Linked DNA regions of Fibrella aestuarina BUZ 2. The protein of the gene in region 1 interacts with the protein of each later gene in a pairwise test. Links are inferred from orthologs where the notes say so. Each region holds a gene or a part of one and is shown in the gene's direction. Other genes may lie near its edges.

Region 1 (7,268 bases):
GAGTTTCGGGCCGATACGGCGCTGCTCGTGCAACTGGACAAGAGTTATCGGCTATACCGCCCGGTCGTCCATGACGCGCTGTCGGCGTTCGACGCCCCGGCTGAACTCGCGTCATTTGCCCCTCAGTTCCGGCAGCTGGCTAGTGAGTTACAGACTACCCTCGCCGATCAGAACGAGCGTGACGACTTGCTAGCCTCGCTGATTCACATGCTCCTGAACCGCATATTCCCGACCGAGAACCGTCGACACGAGTACCTACTGTATCACCTGCTGAAGAAAGAATACACGTCGTTACTGAAGCGGAACCGCCCAGCGCCAAACCGAGCTTAGAAAGCCCGGATGGTTTGCTCGATAATGTCGCAGGCCTCGTTCATCTGGGCTTCGGTAATCACGAGCGGTGGGGCAAAACGGATCTTGTCACCATGGGTGGGTTTGCAAAGCAGCCCGTTGTCGCGGAAGCGGAGGCAAAGCTCCCAGGCCGTTTCTTCCCCAAACTCGGGGCGCTCACTGATGACAATGGCGTTGAGCAACCCTTTGCCACGTACCTGACGGATCAGATCGGTTTCGGCCGCCAGCGCGTTTAGTCGGCTGCGGAAGAGTTGGCCCATCGCCTCGGCATTCTCCGCCAATCGCTCGTCGCGCACCACGTCGAGCGCCGCTACGGCTACCGCACAGCCCAGCGGGTTGCCGCCAAAGGTGCTGCCGTGTTCACCAGGCCGGATCGTCAGCATGATTTCGTCAGACGCCAGCACGGCCGATACGGGCATAACCCCACCCGACAGTGCTTTCCCCAGTACCAGAATATCGGGTTTCACGTCTTCGTGGTCGCAGGCAAGGCGGCGTCCCGTACGGCCGATGCCCGTTTGCACCTCGTCGGCAATGAAAAGGACATTGTATTGGGTGCAAAGGGCCCGTACCCCGCGCAGGTAACCATCGGAGGGTACCAATACGCCCGCTTCGCCCTGAATGGGCTCGACCATGAAACCGGCAATGTTCGGGTCGGCAGCAAACGTAGCTTCCAGCGCAGCGAGGTCATCATAAGGCACCAAGACGTACCCAGGCAACAGGGGGCCGTAGTCGTTGGTGCTGCTGGGATCGGTCGACGACGAAATGGCGGCGAGCGTACGTCCCCAGAAATTGCCGGTTGCGTAAACCGTTTTGGCCTGGTCCTGCGCGATACCTTTCACTTTGTAGGCCCATTTTCGCGTCAGTTTCAGGGCCGTTTCGCCAGCTTCCACGCCTGAGTTCATCATTAGCACCTTATCAAAGCCAAAATACTCGCAGAGGTATTTCTCGGCCTTGCCCAACTGATCGTTATGAAACGCCCGCGACGTGAGCGTCAGCCGCCCGGCCTGTTCAATCAGGGCCTTGATAATACGTGGATGGCAATGGCCCTGACTAACAGCACTGTAGGCCGACAGGAAATCGTAATAACGCCGCCCGTCCACATCCCACACAAACACTCCCTCGCCCCGCGTCAAGACAACGGGTAGCGGATGGTAGTTGTGAGCGCCATACTGGTCTTCAAGTTGAATGGCCTGTTCGGCGAGTGAGGTTATCAGCGTGGTGGTGGTCATAATTTAACTCTGTTTTAATGTCGCTCCGTGTGTATACGTCAAAACCATAAGCGTAAACACGGCGTTTGTTTTTCAAAGCTATTCAAAAAAGTAGCCGCCGTACTAGTATGCAGGGAGAAGGAAGCAAGAAACGAAAAATCGTCGGTTTGGCCGATGAAGACTACTACTTTACCGAGGAAGGCTTCGTTGTTTTCACGGCAGCTTACCACCTGAAGCGGGGCTATTGCTGCAAAAACGGGTGTCGCCATTGCCCTTACGGCTTTAAAAAGGAAAAATAATTTGCACATCCCCAGGCTTTTCACCAATTTTGCACCCTCATACGGAAAACGAGTACGGTCATGGCCAGAGTTTGTCAAATTACAGGAAAGCGGACGCAGGTTGGTAACAATGTATCGCACGCCAACAATAGAACGAAACGTAAATTCTATCCCAACCTTCAGACGAAGCGGTTCTTTGTTGAATCGACGGGCGAGTGGATTACGTTGAAAGTTTCTACGTCGGCCATCAAGACCATCAATAAAAAAGGTCTGGAAGCGACTTTGCTCGATGCCTACAAGAAAGGCACACTGTCGGCGTAACCGACCGGAGCACTCAATCTGTGCCCGTCCGACATAGCCTCTCTCCTGATGGAGGGAGGCTTCTTTTTTGCCGGTAAACCAATGGCTTAGATAATACGCTTGAGGGCAAACTGAGCCACGACAATACTGCCATTTCGGCGCACCACGAGCGTTACTTCTTTGCCTTCGCCCCGTTGCAGCGTTTTATAGATATCACTGATGTTGAGCGTATTCACGCTGTCGTTGTTGACAAAGACGAGTTCGTCGCCTTCCAGCAGCCCCGCCTGATCGGCGGGTGATTCGGCCACAATTTTCTCGATGTAATACGTCCGGAAATTTTGCCCCTTGGCGCGGAGTTCCATACCACTCATGTCGTGCTCAAAACGCTCACGTAGCAATCGTTTCACGGGCTTCAGCACGATATATTGCTCCGGGTAATTGAACGTCACGGTAAATCGGCGGAGCAGTTCGCACCCAATATTGCCCTGCCGGTCGGAGGCGTTGACGAGCTTCATACCAAACGAGGTACTATCGGGAAAAGAGGCTATGATCTGTTGCAACTCGTGCCGCCCCACCTTCAGGCCCTGTATGCGGCCCAAACTACCGTTGATAACGCCGTTGAGCCCGCGCCCCAGCTGCGCCCGGATCACTTTTTCGGGTAGGGGCAGGGCGCAGGTACTGGGTTGCCCGTCGAGCATCAAGGCATGGCCCGCGCCGGTATCGAGTACCACGCGCAGGGGCACGCTGCGTTCGCCGGGCAGCATGGCCACCACGTCCAAGTAAGGCTTAGTGTTCTGAATGACGATCGGATAGCGATCGCCAAAGCGGCGTTTGTAGGTGTATTTCTTCGGCTTGGTAAGGGTCAGTTCGCGGTTGATGAAATCGATCGAGACCACGAAATTGTTGAAGAGGTCGTAGCCGAAGATGCCGTGTACGGGCACACCCACATACTCCGAAAGTTTGAGGATGTCATCGTCGAGCAAAACCAGGTTCTGATGCGAGGCGCGCATGTGTCCCATCGACAGTTCATTATCGATCGCGATTGAAGCCGTCAGTTGGGCGCCCTCGCCCACACCTGATAGTTTCACTTTGCGCGACAGTTGAAGCCGCTGCCGATTTAGTGCCTTAGGGTCGGTAATGATGGTATTACTGACACCGGTGTCCAGAATGAAATTCAGCGTATCGGAATTATTAACCTGCATCTTCACCAGGATGAGGTTGGAGTGCAGTTGAAAAGGCAGACGCGTAAACGACCGGCCGCCGGCCAGATAAAAACCGAAGTGGTCTTTTTCGGGCTTTGGTTTGTCGGTAGCCCACGCCGACCCACTCACGTAGAGGATAGCAATCAATAGGCTCAGCGTTTTCATGATGAGTGTGTAGAATGTACCAGTAAATTATTATAAAAAAACCATATAATCTACAAAAAGTTAGCGATGAAGCGACTGATTGCCAACCGGTTCGGCGGTTTAGGCGAAAGGTTTTAGTTTTGGGCTCCGAAACAGTGATTTGGCCTCCCTGAGACAACGTACCCAGGTGCTACAGACCCGGTTTCTGTTCGGTAGTTCAAACCAAAGATGTATGCGTAAGAAGATTGTTGCAGGCAACTGGAAAATGAATAAGACGGCCGACGAAGGCCTTGCCCTGGTGTCGGAAGTGGTCAACATGGTCAATGCTGAAGTGACCGGCGACGTAACGGTTGTGCTGTGCCCCCCCGCCCTTTACCTAACCACCTACAAGCCGTACCTGACAGGCAATAAGCTGGCCCTGGGTGCGCAGAACTGCCACGAGAAAGCGTCGGGTGCTTATACCGGTGAGATTTCGGCCCCCATGCTCAAATCGATCGGTGTAGACTACGTCATTCTGGGCCATAGCGAGCGGCGCCAGTATTTTGGCGAAACCAATGCGCAACTGGCCGAGAAAGTAAACAGCGCCCTCGAAAACGGCCTGACGCCGATCTTCTGCTGCGGCGAGTCGCTGGAGATGCGCGAGAACGGCGATTACCTCGGCTTCGTAAAAGCCCAGATTACCGAAAGCCTGTTTCACCTGACCGACGAGCAGATTACGAAAGTTGTGATTGCCTACGAACCCATCTGGGCGATCGGGACGGGCCTCACCGCTACGTCGGCACAGGCGCAGGACATGCACTTCGAACTGCGGCAACACCTGGCTGGCCAATACGGCGATGCGGTTGCGCAGGAAATCAGCATTCTGTACGGTGGTAGCGCCAACGCCCAGAACGCCGCTGAACTCTTCGCCCAGCCCGATGTAGACGGTGGCCTGATTGGCGGCGCCTCGCTCAAATCGCGCGATTTCGTTACCGTCGTGAAAGCAAGAGCTTAACGAATTAAGAGTTATGAACCATGAATGACGAAATAATACCAGTGTTGTATTTCATCGTTCATAACTCCTATTTGACACCATGACCGCTGCCGAGTACATACAGGCGTTTGCCATGGCGCCTCATCCCGAAGGTGGCTATTATGCCGAAACCTACCGGGCTGCGGAGCAGGTTGCCCAGGCGGCGTTGCCCGATCGCTTTTCGGGTGATCGGCCTTTTAGTACGGCTATCTATTTTTTGCTGGAAAATCAGCACCGTTCTACCCTGCACCGGATCCAGAGCGACGAGGCCTGGCATTTTTACGCGGGCGGCCCCCTCAACGTCTATGTGATTGAGCCAACGTCAGGTACGTTGTCGGTAATCCGGTTGGGCAATCGGCCCGATCGGGGAGAGGTTTTTCAGGCAGTTGTGCCGGCGGGGTGCTGGTTTGGGTCTAAGCCCGTTGGTGAAGCCGACACGCCTCCGTTTTCTCTGGTCGGTTGCACAGTCGCGCCCGGCTTTGATTTCGCCGACTTCGTCCTCGCCGACCCCGCGGCCATGCTGACCCAATTCCCGCAACACAGCGAAGTAATTGAGTTACTTCGGTGAGGATTGGTACCTTCACAATGTATAATGAACAATGTAGGATGTACAATGAGCTGACGCGTCTGTTCTTGCGTCAGCTCATTGTACATCCTACATTGTTCATTATACATTCAAAAATTAGTATCAGCTTTTTGCAGGTTTAGCGGCTGAATCCAGATGTTGCGGTACATCACGTTATGGCCTTCAGCCTGTAGTTTCAGGCCGCCGGGTGTGTCGGTGATGCCTTTGCCGCCGTCGTTTCCGCCATCGATCCCTGAGTTTGGCCCGCCCCATACCTGATTGATCGGCTGGTTGGTGTGCACCTTCTTCCCGTTGAAATACATAGTCACCATAGCTGGCTGGGTACGTTTCCCATTCTCGAAGCGAGCAGCCCGGAACACGATGTCGTAGGCATTCCACTTACCAAGGCCGTTGTACGCATAATACGGGGAGGGCGATTCGTTGATGACCGCGGCCATGCCGTGGCTGGTGGTATCGCCGTCGAGCACCTGAATCTCGTAGCGGCATTGCAGATAAACGCCGCTGTTGCCCCCCGCTTCCGGGATAAAGAATTCAACGTGGATACGGGCGTCTTTAAACTCATCGTTCGTGACAATATCCGCCGCGCCGTATTTGCCACCCGCCGAAGCTGGGTCGTTGCTGCTCACGGCAGTGCCTTTGCCCGTTGGGTCGGGTACGATCTGCCATTTGATGGGAGGCGTAGCGGCCAGGCGGGGTCCTTTCCAATACGTCCATTTCTGGTCGAGCATCTGGCGGGTACCGTCGAAGTAAACGGTAGCTCCTTTGGGTGCTTTGGTACCCACGCCAACCTGGGCCTGAGCAGTGGTGAGCGCGCCAAGGAATAAAGCCAGCGCGAGGCGATAAGAGGCAGAATACGATTTCATACAGACACGATTAGAACGAGCCCAGCCGGTTGGGCCGACGCTGTCTGAGCAAAAGCAGCCAGCGTCGGCTTTATAACGCTTTTGTACGATCCCGAAAAAAGAGTGACGAACGTACCCAGCGTTTGGGAGCGGCCTCTCGTCTTTGGCAAAAAGCACAAAACAGCGCAGGCCATGCAGCAGGTTAAACGGGTAGTGGTAGGAGGGCAGCGTGTTCTTCTTTTTTGGGTACTGGCAATCCTGACGAGTCACTGTACAGAGCCGTCGGTAGAATCACAGGCGAGTGGATCGTGTCGTATCCGGCAGGAAGATGTCGTCGAAACCGTAAATGGCGGTAGCAACCTCACGCCCACCGAAACGACGGACAGGAAAACGTATGACTACGACACCGATGGGCGGATCACCCACACGGTGTTGCAACGCGAGCAGCGCCAGCAGGGCAAAAGCATCAACACCTATGGCGTCGAGACTAGCTATACCTATGATGCGGCTGGTTTCCTGACGACGATGGGGCAAAAGACGCGCTGGCAAACCGCTATCGACGGTGGCTCGTATGAAGAACGGACCAGTTATAGCTACACCGATGGTCGCTTGGCGGAGTCGGTTCGTCGGTATCAGGGTGATGCCAAAGGCGTGGTCAGCCAACTGACAAGCACCTATACCTATGATGCCACCGGGCAGCTTACCCGGCTGACGGAGTTGACCACGTACCCCGTTTTGCCCGATTCGCTAAAAGGGGAGCTGTTGTACCAGAACGGGTCGCTGGCTACCATCACCTACCAGAATGGGCGGTTGGTCGATTATGTACGTAAGGAGGGAAGTACGGAAACGCGACCCTACACGTTTCAGAATGGATTGGTAAGCAGCGAAACGTTGGGCAATGTACGGTATGCATACGGCTACGACCAGCAAGACCGGGTGACTAAGACTGAGGTCTGGCAAGACGGGCAGCTGAAACGTGAAACGGCCTACACCTATGCCGACGCCAAATCGCCCACCGATACGTGGCCACCATTCAAGGGTTTCCCAACGGTGCTCGCTTTGTCGGGTCGGCCGGGCGTCTGGGCGACTAACACCTATCGGTCGAAGCTGCCAGATGGTGCTTTTTACACGGCTGCTCAGCAGATGCAATATACGCTGACGGGCGCGGGCTTTATCCGGTCGGCTACGGGCACAACAACCCACACCAACTATGATTCGCGCAACTCAGTGTATCAGGTGAAGACGGTGAGTACCTACGCTTACGACGGCCTTTGTGACTAACCCAACCACCGCCAGCCTGATTGACGGTTGCCGCCGTGGAAAGGAGGCAGCCATGAGTGCGTTTTAC
Region 2 (7,180 bases), 3.0 Mb from region 1 along the record:
AATTGTGCGGACTAATAAAAATTAAGCTGTCACTAGATTTTAGATTGCTATTATAACTATCCCAATCTTTAGTGAGCCTTGTTTCTAGATCGATTACAGCCATCTCGCCTGTTTCGTAGTGTCTTAAGTATGAAAAATATAAATTTTAGTTACAAAGACTGTCTTCTTGTTCACAATCTTGCATGATTCACTGAAAATATGCATGTTGTTGGTTATAAATTGATTATGTGTCAATTTGCGTTCTGAGTAAAAACCAAAGATAGTATAGAATATCCGTGACTCTCTCCAATTCGGATGGAGAAATCAATCTATATAACTGTCGGTTGTATTATACAGTCCACAAATGGGCCAAAGGTAAGAGATGAATTTAATACTCAATTCTTTCATTAAGGGAGGTTAAACTATATATGAATCCTGATTATGGTACAAAAGGGTGATCTATCATGTTGTTGATAATCAGTAGTTATTAACATGAATATTGTATCATGTACTTTGGGTCGGCGTTACTTTGATATTTAGGATCAGTAGAGGTTAAGTTGTGGTTTACTGTTGAGCGACGGTTTACCGATGAGGCAAACGGTTATTATTAATCGGTCATATTTTTGTTCGATATCTTCTTAAAATCATTATTTCAAACTTTGTATTTAAGACCTTTTTTAAGTGATGATCAACGCCCAGACGCTCACCGACCGCTTTATTCGGTACGTACAGATCGACACCCAATCGGACCCGCAATCGACGGCCAGCCCGACCACGGAGAAACAAAAAGACCTGGGGCGCGTGCTGGTGCAGGAACTGCACGAGCTCGGCATCACCGACGCCGAACTGGACGCATTTGGGTACGTCTACGCCACCATCCCCGCCAACGTACCTGGCGACGTACCCGTACCCACCATCTGCTTCTGTGCGCACATGGATACCTCGCCCGACGTGACGGGGGCGGGCGTGAAACCGATCATTCACCGGCAGTGGAACGGCACTGACATTATCCTGCCCGAGCCCGCCGACGCGCCCATCGTGATCGGTCAGAAAGACCACCCCGATCTGGCGCAGCAGGTGGGTAACGACATCATCACGGCGAGCGGCGATACGCTGCTGGGCGCCGACAATAAAGCGGGTGTGGCGGCGATCATGGCGGCAGCCGACTACCTGATGGCCAACCCGGACGTACCCCACGGGCGCATCCGCATCCTGTTTACGCCCGACGAAGAAGTGGGCAAAGGCACGGCCAACATCGACATGGCGAAACTCGATGCCACCTACGGCTACACCATCGATGGTGAATCGCTGGGTACGTTGGAAGACGAAACCTTCTCGGCTGATGGCGTACAGATCGTGATTCAGGGCGTGAGCACGCACCCCGGCTTCGCCAAAGGCAAACTCGAAAACGCGCTGAAAATCGCGGGTGATATCCTGGCGGGTCTGCCCCGCACGGGCCTGTCGCCCGAAACCACCGAGGGCAAGGAAGGCTTTGTGCATCCGACCCACATGGAAGGCAATCAGGACCGCGTGGTGCTGGACTTTATCGTGCGCGATTTCACCACCGACGGCCTACACGAACACGAAGCCCTGCTGCAATCGCTCGTCGATGAGGTGCTGGCTAATTACCCGCATTCGACGGCGACGCTGACGGTGCGGGAGCAATACCGCAACATGAAAGAGGTACTCGACCAGCACCCCGCCGTGGCCGAACACGCGCTGGAAGCCATCCGGCGGGCGGGCCTGTCGCCGCAGCGGCGCAGCATCCGGGGCGGCACCGACGGTTCGCGGCTGTCGTTTATGGGCTTGCCCTGCCCGAATATCTTCGCCGGTGAACACGCCTTTCACTCGCGGGAAGAGTGGGTATCGGTGCAGGACATGCAGAAAGCCGCCGAGGTGATCGTGCACTTGGCCCAGATTTGGGCGGGTAAGTGATTGCCTTCGGGTATGAATCAACAGCTACAGTTCTGATTACAAAGACGACCATTGCGCTGTAGAGCCGCCTCTTAGCCGAGTTTGGCTCTGTATTAAGACGCTGTTGTACATAGTTCGATCGTAAAATTGATGTGATTGTCTGCAACAGATGAAGCAAGGGATAAATGAACTGAGTCGGGAAGAAATTGGGATGCGTTTTCCCGTAGAGATCGTGCCTTTCGATCCACGTTGGTTCGATCTGTTCGATCAAGAGCGAAAACTTATTCTCAATACGCTGGGCGAGCAGCTAGCTCTGCGCGTTGAGCACTTTGGCAGTACGTCTATCCCTGAACTACCAGCGAAGCCAACGATCGACATACTGGTCGAGATTCCGACTGATGAGCGCCTGCATGATGATATTATCACAAAGCTAGTCGCGCAGAACTATGACTTTATGTGGCAAACAGATGCCGAGCCACCGTATATGGTCTTTGTTAAAGGCTACAACGTGACCGGCGCCAAACAGCAGACCTACCACATTCACATGGGACCGCAAACACACGCTTTGTGGGATCGACTTTACTTTCGGGACTACCTGCGTGAGAAACCAATGCTAGCCAAAGCATATGCTGAGTTAAAAAATGAATTGGCTAAAGTATATCGCAATGACCGGGTAGCTTATCGACTTGCTAAAACTGATTTTGTCAAAACAAAGACGGAGGAGGCAAAGCAGTATTATGTGCTTTAACGTTTATTTGTATGGGTTTTTGACTTGAAGACAAACTAGAAAAATTTATGCTAATAGAATTCTGTGGTTGTCGGAAAGGGTTTGCCAAGATATCATCCACTCATATGTTTAGAACATATTTTAGTTTGGGTCTTAAGCAAGCAAAGGAAACAACGGATAAATTACTTGATGGAGAGTGTTTTACCTTTTCATTAGGTGAAAGCCAAGACGCGGAAGAGGTAGTTGACGCATTTTTAAAAATTGGCGCAATCTGTTTTGCGAAACAAGATGAAGTTAGTATCTAATTTTAGCCGGAATGCCTTGTTTTAAATCAATTAATATATAGGTGAGCGATCGTGTTCAAATAAGTAAGCTAAATAGCCTAGTGACTCAAACGATAGGTCTGATAGCTTATGCGTTCTTTTCGGTGATTTGTCTTTTTATTGTTATTGTTGATTTTTCACTAACTGGATTGTTTTTACTATGCTTGTCCGTTGGGATAGGTTTTTACGTACTGATTAAGACCAAGCATAGGAATGTATATTATGAAGATGGAAAGATATATCTTGATAGCCTTTTCTATAGAGAAGTTTATGAGATTAGTATGTTTGATCGGATTTACAGTACTGCCTTTTCTGGGTATTCAATCAGGTTTAAAGATGGTAAAGAGTTTTATTTTAACTTATTGATAGAAGATTTAAAGTTGGTATTCAAAGCAGATCCTGATTCTTACGCCAACGAGCTTAATCGGAAATTATGGGATAAGGCAAGAGCTCATAGGGTAAAGCCAAATTCGTAACCTTATTTGCCGTGAAAAGGGAGTAGAGCATTCTCATTTAGAGCAGTAGAAGGATAACCTTTCCCCATCAAGCCGGTTGTAGGGGCTATGGATAATCTGTTTATTGCTCTCGGGCTGGTGTTGGGGCTGGCGATTGCGGCACTACTGTGGTGGTTTCTCAACCGGAAGCGTCGGTCAACGCCCGCTGAACCGGCCGAGCCGCTGCCGCCGAGTCTGGTGGAGCTATTGGCCGAGAATGTACCCTATTACGCCACGTTGCCCGCCGATCGGCAGGCGGTGTTCGCCGATCGTGTGAGTCTCTTTCTGGCTGAGGTGCAGGTAGAAGGCGTCGACACCGACGTCGATGACATCGACCGGGTTTTGGTCGCGAGCAGTGCCGTAATCCCAATGTTCGCCTTCGACGACTGGCAGTATCCCAACCTGACGACGGTGGTGCTGTACGAGTCGACATTCAACGAAGCTTATCAGACCGAGGGTGACGACCGGCGCATCATGGGGCAGGTTGGTACGGGTGGGGCGTTGCAGAGCACGATGGCCCTGTCGAAATCGGCGCTACGCAACGGCTTCATGAATAAAACCAGCAAGGAGAACACGGGCATCCACGAGTTTGTACACCTGCTCGACAAAGTGGATGGCGAAATCGATGGCGCTCCCGACCTGCTCATGCCCAAAGAACACCTGCAACCCTGGCTTCGCCTGATTCACCGGACCATGCAGGAGATGGAAAGTCATAAATCCGACATCAACCCCTACGGGCTGACTAACGAAGCGGAGTTTTTCGCGGTGGTATCAGAGTATTTCTTCAAACGGCCCGATCTGCTAAAAACGAAGCACCCCGAGCTATTTGCCCAACTCGAACAGATTTTCCGGCAAAACCCGCTCACCGACGAAAAAGTCGTGGAGGAAACCGCGGAACCATCGTTAAACGAGGAACCGGACGAACGCTAACGGGAGCTTGCGTTGGTGCGCGCTTTTCCTTCGTCCGAAATGTGCCGCTGACGGGTCATGGTCTTAATGTAGGCTACCCGCCGAAACCGCAACGCCGACCAGTCGCTGTCGATGGCGACCATTCGAACCGGCTCGAACCCCGCCTGCCCAACCGATTGCCAGCCCGTGTCGCGGTTGAAATCGCAGGTGTAGTTTTTCGAGCTACCCTTTGGATAGGCGAACCATAGCGTTGCGTCGCCCTGAAGCAGTGGAGCCAACTGCCCGATGAGCGCATCGATCTGAGCCTGCTGCGTTACGAAGGCCAGTGCAAACGAAACGGGCTCATTGGACCGAACGTCCACTTGCACGCTGCCATCGGGTAGCGTCTGTTGCAGCGCCTGCGCGAAGGCGGTCGGTGCGTTGAACAGCACAAGGGGCTGTTGCCCGGTGTAATTCAGTTTTTTGAGGAGGTCCTGCATCGATAGTATAGGGACGAATAGGGTAGGAGGGCACTGAATGCCTGTCCCAACTTAGTGATTTTGGCACTCAGTTGGGGCAAATGAAAAATGGAGTTTTAAAGGCGTAAGCGACGCTTTTTGTCATCCCGGTCGGGATGATAAAAAAGAGTCAGTTAGTAAGTCGTTACCCTGTACTGTTTGTCAATATGGCGTATTGGGTCATGCATCTATCAGCCTGTAGTGCGACTTGCCTCGTTAAAGCGGATTGCTGGAGTAACAACCGCGTATCATTCCGGTTGGGGGTATAAACAAGCAACAAGACGCTATGAACACGAAACCCATATCGGCCAAGCAACACGGCATTAATGATTACCTGTTTTCGGCCACGCAATTCCTGGTTCCGGAGCGGTTGGGCGCAAACCCGGAAGCCGTGAAGCTGTATCGGTTACTCGGGGGAAACCTGCTGCTCACCAACCTGCTGACGGACCACCCCGCCGGGGCGGCCCCGGTCATTGCCTACTCAACGCACCGGCTTATTGACATTGTCAGCGTGGCCGGGCTGGCACTGCTGACGTTCCACAAGGCCATCCGGAACGATAAACGGATGCTACCGTTTCATTTGGGCTACACGGCGCTGGCCGCCCTGCATATCGCCCTGACTAACTGGCAACGTAAGTCTTAATCAAAAACGTAACGCCCGGCTCTGGCCGGGCCATTTAGTAAACTCAGCGATTTGGGTTTACTAGACGGACTGGCCAGAACCGGGCGCTACGTTTTTATCCTTGATCAATGCTCGTCTTTCAGCGTCGAGAGGAAGCTGACCACGTCGCGGATTTCGCGTTTCGTGAGCAGGTATTTCATCTCCGGCATACTCGACGGATCGTTAGTGCGCTTGGCAATCTGGTCTTTCGCGATGGTCCGAGCCGGGTCGTTGCCTATCTTGATCTGAAGCTCTTTATCGGTCTCGCCCGCCAGAATACCCGACAGCGACTTGCCATCTTTCAGCGTCACCGACACTGTACCATAGCCGGGTGCGAGCCGGGCGCTGGGGTTGATGACCGCTTCGAGCAGTTGTTCGCGGGTGAGACGGCCAGCAACGCCGTTGAGCCGTGGCCCTGCATTGCCGCCCTGATCGTTGTACGAGTGGCAGCGGATACACTGCGCCGTTGGGTGCCGGAAGAAAATGCGGCGCCCTTTGTCGGCCACACCGCCCATCAGGCTCCCTTTAAACGCGTCGGCGTCGGACAGTTGCCCGCTGAGGCTTTTGTAGCGGGCCGTCAGCGCCGCCGATTTGCTGCTCTCGATGGCTTCCTCCAGTTCCAGATACAACTCGGGCGACAACGTACCGGCCTGCATCGAGCTAAGCAGTTTGTCGAAAACGGGCTGCGAATTGGCGGCGGGCAACGTACCCAGCGTCAGCAGGGCTGCCTGCTTTTCTTCAATCGGGCCGTTATCGAGTACGTTGGTCAGCAGGCGTACCATCTGCTCTTTCGGCATGGCGGCTTTCCCGAGCAGGTCAAGCCCCGCCACCCGTACCTCACGCGCTTTGTCAGCAAGGGCCGTTTCAATGGCGGCATTCAGTTGCGGGGCGTTCAGCGAAGCCAGTCCGCGCAGGGCCGCTTCCCGAACCGCCGGATCGGCGTCTGTCGATACCAGCTTGGCCATCGCTTCATCGGCCGACGAAATGCCCAGCCGACGAATGGCCGAAATGGCGCTGAGACGTACCTGCCGCTCCGACTGCGTCAGCGCGCCAGTATAGGCCGAGGCCGTCGCAGTCCGAACGGGTGCCAGGTCACGCTCGACGGCCCCCCGATAACGTCCGTCAACCCGGTCGAGCACCGACGGCTTGGCCCAGGTGCTGAGGGCGTCCATCGCCTCGGCCCGCATGGCGGCGGGGTTACCCGTGCCCTGGAAATAGCCGATCAGCGTCTGCATGGCCTCGGGTGTACCCACGCGCATGTTGGCGTTGATGGCCCGGCGGATGAGCGCTTCGTTACTGAATTTAGTGGTCTGGAGCAACTTAGCCAGGGCGGGCAGCGCGGCGGGAATCGAGAGGTCGTCGTTGATACCGCGGGCGGCTTCGGTCACCACAAACTCGTCTTTGTCGTTCAGGAACGAGGCAATGCCGGGGCTTTGCATGCGACGCAGCGCCACCACGGCTCCCACCCGAACGGCCTTCGACTTATGGTTGGCCAGCGAAATGAGCGGGTCGGCTTTCCCAATCCGGGCCAGGGCGAGGCTCGCCCCGTGGCGCAGGTAGGCGTCTTCGTCGTTGTTCTCCTCCAGCAGTTTAATCAGCGGCTGAATGGCGGGTTCGTAGGCAATACGACCCAGGGCTTCGGCGGCAAAGAACCGCGTCCGGCTGTTATCGTCGGT

The links.
Region 2: the proteins of tpiA (region 1) and pepT interact in binary tests that used the Escherichia coli proteins (3 or more experiments, as listed by UniProt). The link is inferred for Fibrella aestuarina BUZ 2 from one-to-one orthologs.

Annotation. Positions count from the first base shown.
Region 1 is NC_020054.1:1,550,630-1,557,897, forward strand. The notes cover bases 2,718-5,593. They hold tpiA (triose-phosphate isomerase), read left to right. Parts: upstream 2,718-3,712; coding sequence 3,713-4,474; downstream 4,475-5,593. Other genes in these bases: FAES_RS06270 (aspartyl protease family protein), read right to left, coding at 2,718-3,501; FAES_RS06280 (cupin domain-containing protein), read left to right, coding at 4,554-5,060; FAES_RS06285 (3-keto-disaccharide hydrolase), read right to left, coding at 5,168-5,593. Outside these bases: FAES_RS06250 (lantibiotic dehydratase), read left to right, coding at 1-330; rocD (ornithine--oxo-acid transaminase), read right to left, coding at 327-1,577; FAES_RS06260 (C1orf53 family protein), read left to right, coding at 1,685-1,855; rpmB (50S ribosomal protein L28), read left to right, coding at 1,916-2,155; more of FAES_RS06270, read right to left, coding at 2,242-2,717; more of FAES_RS06285, read right to left, coding at 5,594-5,941; FAES_RS06290 (hypothetical protein), read left to right, coding at 6,023-7,201; FAES_RS06295 (RNA polymerase sigma factor), read left to right, coding at 7,194-7,268. UniProt on the Escherichia coli protein: Involved in the gluconeogenesis. Catalyzes stereospecifically the conversion of dihydroxyacetone phosphate (DHAP) to D-glyceraldehyde-3-phosphate (G3P).
Region 2 is NC_020054.1:4,551,862-4,559,041, reverse strand. Bases 1-2,788 are described here. They hold pepT (peptidase T), read left to right. Parts: upstream 1-663; coding sequence 664-1,914; downstream 1,915-2,788. Other genes in these bases: FAES_RS18695 (hypothetical protein), read left to right, coding at 2,689-2,788; FAES_RS18700 (GrpB family protein), read left to right, coding at 2,063-2,641; FAES_RS18710 (dCTP deaminase domain-containing protein), read right to left, coding at 1-103. Also shown: more of FAES_RS18695, read left to right, coding at 2,789-2,925; FAES_RS18685 (M90 family metallopeptidase), read left to right, coding at 3,507-4,367; FAES_RS18680 (hypothetical protein), read right to left, coding at 4,364-4,825; FAES_RS18675 (hypothetical protein), read left to right, coding at 5,130-5,486; FAES_RS18670 (DUF7133 domain-containing protein), read right to left, coding at 5,591-7,180. UniProt on the Escherichia coli protein: Cleaves the N-terminal amino acid of tripeptides.